2 regions of the Streptomyces sp. NPDC041129 genome follow, and region 1 is predicted to be linked to the other one. Evidence: predicted binding sites of a transcription regulator. Region 1 holds the regulator's gene; the other holds the start of a gene.
The links. Region 1 encodes HspR, which represses chaperone genes until heat shock. Its sites were predicted from a motif close to TTGAGNNNNNNNNNCTCAA; they were not measured.

Region 1 (3,408 bases):
AGACGGTCAAGGCCGAGGGCGCCGAGGAGAACACCGAGGCGGAAGCGGCCGACGACAAGGAGAACGGTGGCCCGGAGGAGGGCTGACGTAATCACCCGGGACAGGAAGGAGGGACGTCGGGGATGAGTACCAAGGACTTCATCGAGAAGGACTACTACAAGGTCCTCGGCGTCCCCAAGGACGCCACCGACGCCGAGATCAAGAAGGCGTACCGGAAGCTCGCCCGCGAGTTCCACCCGGACGCCAACAAGGGCAACGCCAGGGCCGAGGAGCGCTTCAAGGAGATCTCCGAGGCGAACGACGTCCTCGGCGACCCGAAGAAGCGCAAGGAGTACGACGAGGCGCGCGCCCTGTTCGGCAACGGCGGCTTCCGCCCCGGGCCGGGCGCCGGCGGCGGCAACTTCAACTTCGACCTCGGCGACCTCTTCGGGGGCAACGCGCAGAGCTCGGGCGGCTTCGGCGGCGGGCTCGGCGACGTCTTCGGCGGCCTGTTCAACCGCGGCGGCACGGGCACGACCCGTACCCAGCCGCGGCGCGGACAGGACATCGACACCGAGGTCACGCTGAGCTTCACGGAGGCCATCGAGGGCGCCACGGTGCCGCTGCGGATGTCCTCCCAGGCGCCCTGCAAGGCCTGTTCGGGCACCGGTGACAAGAACGGCACACCGCGTGTGTGCCCGACCTGCGTCGGCACCGGGCAGGTCGCCCGGGGCTCGGGCGGCGGGTTCTCGCTCACCGACCCCTGCCCCGACTGCAAGGGCCGCGGCCTGATCGCCGAGCATCCCTGCCTGGAGTGCAAGGGCAGCGGCCGCGCCAAGTCCTCGCGCACCATGCAGGTCCGCATCCCGGCCGGAGTGACGGACGGGCAGCGGATCCGGCTGCGCGGCAAGGGGGCGCCCGGCGAGCGGGGCGGACCGGCCGGCGACCTCTACGTGGTCGTGCACGTCGGCGAGCACCCGGTGTTCGGGCGCAAGGACGACAACCTCACCGTCACCGTGCCGGTGACGTATCCCGAGGCGGCCCTGGGCGGCGAGGTGCGGGTCCCGACCCTCGGCGGCCCGGCGGTCACCCTGAAACTGCCGCCCGGCACCCCGAACGGCCGCACCATGCGCGCCCGGGGCAAGGGCGCGGTCCGCAAGGACGGCACCCGCGGCGACCTTCTGGTCACCGTCGAGGTGAGTGTCCCGAAGGACCTGTCGGGGAAGGCTCGTGACGCACTCGAGGCGTATCGCGAGGCGACCGCGGGCGAGGACCCGCGGGCGGAGCTGTTCGAGGCCGCGAAGGGAGATTGAGGGCCCCATGGACACACCCGGCCGTCGGCGTAACCCGTATGAACTGACCGAGGAGACCCCGGTCTACGTCATCTCGGTGGCGGCCCAGCTCTCCGGACTCCATCCGCAGACGCTGCGCCAGTACGACCGTCTCGGTCTGGTCTCCCCGGACCGCACGGCCGGGCGGGGCCGCCGCTACTCGGCCCGTGACATCGAACTGCTCCGCCAGGTGCAGGCGTTGTCCCAGGACGAGGGCATCAACCTGGCCGGTATCAAGCGCATCATCGAACTGGAGAACCAGGTCGCCGCGCTCCAGTCCCGCGTCGCGGAGCTGCAGGGGGCCCTGGACGGCGCGGCGGCCGCGATGCGGCAGCGCGAGGCCGCCGTCCACGCCTCCTACCGGCGCGACCTGGTGCCGTATCAGGAGGTGCAGCAGACCAGCGCGCTGGTGGTCTGGCGGCCGAAGCGGCAGCAGCAGGCGGACTGACCGCCCGCGAGAAGCAGCAGCGAAGGGGCCGGAGACGGGTGACGTCTCCGGCCCCTTCCGCGTGCGCGGCGGCCGCCGAAGGTTGCCCGGATCTTTGCCCTCCTGTGAACTTCCTTTACGTGGAGGGTCCGTAAAGAGCGTTTGGAGGGGATTCCGCTCCGCCTTCACAGGTACAGCGGAGCGTGCTGTTGCGCACTCGTTAAGTGGTTCCGCTTGACGCCGGGTGGCCGCTCCGCGTTGTCTTTTCAGACACCTGGGTCGTAAAGCAGCACCCACGTCCGGATCGCACCTGAAGTGAGCCCTCGAATGCGTCGTATCGCCATATCCGTGGCCGCGTCCACGATGATCCTTTCGCTCGCCGGGTGCGGCGTGCTGGACGCGACGGGGGACGGTGCGAGCGCGAGCCCGACGAAGGGTGACGACGTCACCGTCGGGCTGCTGCTCCCGGAGAAGGCGAACAGCCGCTACGACAAGTTCGACTACCCGATCATCAAGAGCAAGGTGGCCGAACTGACCCACAAGAAGGGCACGGTCCGGTACGCCAACGCGGACGCGGACGCCGCCCGGCAGGCCGGCCAGATGCAGACGATGATCGACGACGGGGTCGACGTCATCCTGCTCGACGCGGTCGACTCGCACGGCATCGTCGGCGAGGTGAAGAAGGCCAAGGAGGCGGGCATCCCCGTCATCGCCTACGACCGTCTCGCCGAGGGCCCGATCGACGCCTACATCTCCTTCGACAACGAGCTGGTCGGCGAGGTGCAGGGCCGCACGCTGCTCGAGGCCCTGGGCTCGGGGGTGGACACCTCCGACAAGGTCGTCATGATGAACGGCTCGCCCACCGACCCCAACGCCAAGCAGTTCAAGCAGGGCGCGATGTCCGAGCTGAACGGCAAGGTCGACATCGCGAAGTCCTTCGACACCACCGACTGGAAGCCGGAGAACGCCGAGGCCAACATGGCCAAGGCGATCGCCGAGATCGGCAAGAACAACATCGCCGCGGTCTACTCCGCCAACGACGGCATGGCCGGCGGTGTCATCAAGGCCCTGAAGGCGGCCGGTGTCACCACCCTGCCCCCGATCACCGGCCAGGACGCCGAACTGGACGGGGTGCAGCGGATCGTCGCGGGCGAGCAGTACATGAGCGTCTACAAGTCCTACCCGGACGAGGCCGAGGCCGCGGCCCAGATGGCCGTCACCAAGGTCCAGGGCAAGGACATCCAGTTCGACGCCCTGACCCAGGACCGGGTGGACAGCCCCACCGACAAGGACATCCCGTCCCGCCTCGTCCAGGTGAGCGCGCTGACCCGGGCCAAGATCAAGGACACCGTCATCGCCGACGGGATCTACTCGGTCGGCGACATCTGCACGGCCAAGTACAAGGCGGCCTGCGCGTCGATCGGCCTGAAGTAGCCCGCGTCCCCCCCAGCTTGTTGCGGTCGCGGCGGGCGGAAGCCCGTACGCAATGGCGCATACCAGCCGTTTTCCCCGCCCGGGGCGGCCGGAGCCGTGTTGCGGACCCGGTCCCGGCCGCGCATAGTTGCGCTGCGGAAGTGGCAGCAACCGGGGGTGGAATGGGCGATGGCCGGGCACGGGACGGAGGAGCATCCTCACGGTGCCGACCGGCTGTGCGAGGCCGGGGATCGCGTG
Region 2 (3,408 bases), on a different contig from region 1:
GTCCGCACGCCCGCCTCGCGGGTGTACTCGCCGGCGAGCCTGCGCAGCGCGCCCTCGTCGATCGTGACCTCGTCCCGGTCCAGGCCGGCCCGCTCGAGCTGGCGCGGGAGCAGGTGGTCACGGGCGATGACGACCTTCTCGTCCTCGGTGTAGCCGTCCAGCCGGACGATCTCCATACGGTCCGCGAGCGCCTCCGGGATGGCCTCCAGGACGTTCGCCGTGGCGAGGAAGACCACGTCGGACAGGTCGAGTTCGACCTCCAGGTAGTGGTCCCGGAAGGTGTGGTTCTGCGCGGGGTCGAGGACCTCGAGCAGGGCCGCCGCCGGGTCGCCCCGGAAGTCGGAGCCCACCTTGTCGATCTCGTCGAGCAGCACCACCGGGTTCATGGACCCGGCCTCCTTGACTGCGCGGACGATCCGGCCGGGCAGCGCGCCGACGTACGTGCGCCGGTGACCGCGGACCTCGGCCTCGTCGCGTACGCCACCGAGGGCGACCCGGACGAACTTCCGTCCCATGGCGTGCGCGACGGACTCGCCGAGGCTGGTCTTGCCGACGCCGGGCGGGCCCACGAGCGCCAGCACCGCGCCCCCGCGCCGCCCGCCGATCACGCCCAGGCCGCGCTCCCCGCGCCGCTTGCGCACGGCCAGGTACTCGGTGATGCGTTCCTTGACGTCCTCCAGCCCCGCGTGCTCGGCGTCGAGCACCGCCTTGGCGCCCTGGATGTCGTAGGCGTCCTCGGTGCGCTCGTTCCACGGCATCTCCAGCACCGTGTCCAGCCAGGTCCTGATCCACGAGCCCTCGGGCGACTGGTCGCTGGACCGCTCCAGCTTGTCGACCTCCTTCAGGGCGGCCTCGCGGACCTTCTCCGGCAGGTCGGCGGCCTCGACGCGGGCGCGGTAGTCGTCCGGCTCCTCGCCGTCGCTCTCGCCGTTCAGCTCGCGCAGCTCCTTGCGGACGGCCTCGAGCTGGCGGCGGAGCAGGAACTCGCGCTGCTGCTTGTCGACGCCCTCCTGGACGTCCTTGGCGATGGTCTCGGCGACGTCCTGCTCGGCGAGGTGGTCGCGCAGTTGCTGGGTGGCGAGCTTCAGCCGGGCCACCGGGTCGGCGGTCTCCAGCAGCTCGACCTTCTGCTCGATGGTCAGGAAGGGCGAGTACCCGGAGTTGTCGGCGAGCGCGGAGACGTCCTCGATGGCCTGGACCCGGTCCACGACCTGCCAGGCGCCCCGCTTGCGCAGCCACGCGGTGGCCAGGGCCTTGTACTCCTTGACCAGGTCGGCGACCTGGCCGGGCAGGGGTTCCGGCACGGTCTCGTCGATCCGCGCGCCCTCCACCCACAGGGCCGCGCCCGGGCCCGTCGTACCGGCGCCGATGCGCACCCTGCCACGGCCCCGGATCAGCGCGCCCGGGTCGCCGTCGGCCAGCCGGCCGACCTGCTCGACGGTACCGAGCACACCGGTCTTCGCGTAGGTGCCGTCGACGCGCGGCACCAGCAGGACCCTGGGCTTGCCGGGCTCCGAGCGGGCGGCGGCCTGCGCCGCCTCGACCGCGGCCCGCACTTCGGCGTCGCTCAGGTCCAGCGGAACCACCATGCCGGGCAGCACGACCTCGTCGTCGAGCGGCAGCACCGGCAGTATGAGCGTGAACGCCGTGGACTCAGCAGCCATGATCTCCCCTTAGGCAGTCAACTTGAGCTATGCCGACTCAATGTCCGACGCCTCTCCGTTGTTCCCGGCTCACCGTTCGCTGTGAGCGATCACCAGAATTGCGGTGCCCCCGACGCCGGACCGGAGCAGGATGGGCGCATGACTGCCGTGCACGAATCCCCCGTGGTCCTGGACCGTCGCGAAGGCCCTTACGGCGAGGTGGTGCTGCGCAGGCACGGCACGCTGCTCCAGATCATCGCCAACGGCTGCTTCCTGATGGACACCTCCGACGGCCGCTCGGAGCGGCTGCTGGTGGACGCCGCGTACGACGCGCTGGACGGGCGCCCGGCGCCCGAGGTGCTGATCGGCGGGCTGGGCGTGGGGTTCTCGCTCGCGCACGCCGCGGCCGACGGACGGTGGGGGCGGATCACGGTCGCCGAACGGGAGCCGGCCGTCATCGACTGGCACCGCGAGGGCCCTCTGGCGGAGCTGTCCGCCGAGGCGCTCGCCGATCCGCGCACCCGGATCGTCGAGGCGGATCTCCTCACTTACCTCGACGAGACATCGGACACGTTCGACGCCCTCTGCCTCGACATCGACAACGGGCCGGGCTGGACCGTCACCGAGGACAACGACGGCCTCTACTCCCCGGCCGGACTCACCGCGTGCGCAAGGGTGTTGAAGCCCGGCGGGGTGTTTGCAGTATGGTCGGCCGAGCCCTCTCCGGAATTTGAAGGAACCTTGCGGAATGCCGGATTCCGTCAGGTGCGTACCGAAGAGGTCCCCGTTGCCCGGGGCGTTCCGGACGCCGTGCACCTCGCCGTCCGCCCTGGATAGCGACGGCGCGGTCTGTCCCCGTAATGTGCTGCCCTGGCGCGGATCATTCAAGCGTCAATCGCAGTCATGGGATCACCCCACTGATTCCGGAAAGCAACAGGGGCGGGCGATGGAGCAGACACACACCTCCCAGACCGGCGCGACCACGACCACCCCCGGCGCGCAGCGCCGGGTCCTGGTGGTCGAGGACGATCCCACGATCGTCGACGCCATCGCGGCCCGGCTTCGCGCCGAGGGATTCCTCGTGCAGACCGCGGCCGACGGACCGGCCGCGGTGGACACCGCCGAGGCCTGGCAGCCCGACCTGCTGATCCTCGACATCATGCTGCCCGGCTTCGACGGCCTGGAGGTCTGCCGCCGCGTGCAGGCCCAGCGCCCGGTGCCGGTGCTGATGCTCACCGCGCGCGACGACGAGACCGACATGCTGGTCGGGCTCGGGGTCGGCGCCGACGACTACATGACCAAGCCGTTCTCGATGCGGGAGCTGGCCGCGCGGGTGCACGTCCTGCTGCGGCGGGTGGAGCGGGCGGCCGTCGCCGCCTCCACGCCCCGCTCGGGCATCCTGCGGCTCGGCGAGCTGGAGATCGACCACGCGCAGCGCCGGGTACGGGTGCGGTCCGAGGACGTCCACCTCACGCCCACCGAGTTCGACCTGCTGGTGTGCCTGGCGAACACCCCGCGCGCGGTGCTCTCCCGGGAGCAGCTGCTGGCCGAGGTGTGGGACTGGGCGGACGCCTCCGGCACCCGGACCGTGGACAGCCACATCAAGGCGCTGCGCCGGAAGATCGGCGCCGAGCGGATCCGCACGGTGCACGGCGTCGGATACGCGCTGGAGACGCCGACGCCATGAGCGAACGGCGGGAGGCCGCACGGAGGAGCCCCGGGAACCCCACGGAGGAACCCTGGGGCGGCGTACGCCCGTTCTCGA

Region 2: a site for HspR is predicted at 1,687-1,705, ahead of lon (endopeptidase La). Genes of this name have one in related genera too.

Annotation. Positions count from the first base shown of each region.
Region 1 is NZ_JBVIYV010000005.1:256,066-259,473, forward strand. Features, by position in the region: gene grpE (nucleotide exchange factor GrpE) at 1-86, shown strand, start outside; gene dnaJ (molecular chaperone DnaJ) at 123-1,292, shown strand; gene ACZ6B1_RS19115 (heat shock protein transcriptional repressor HspR) at 1,300-1,758, shown strand; gene ACZ6B1_RS19120 (sugar ABC transporter substrate-binding protein) at 2,065-3,171, shown strand; gene ACZ6B1_RS19125 (helix-turn-helix transcriptional regulator) at 3,340-3,408, shown strand, end outside.
Region 2 is NZ_JBVIYV010000002.1:831,926-835,333, reverse strand. Features, by position in the region: gene lon (endopeptidase La) at 1-1,664, opposite strand, end outside; gene ACZ6B1_RS12015 (spermidine synthase family protein) at 1,803-2,480, shown strand; gene ACZ6B1_RS12010 (response regulator transcription factor) at 2,590-3,330, shown strand; gene ACZ6B1_RS12005 (HAMP domain-containing sensor histidine kinase) at 3,327-3,408, shown strand, end outside.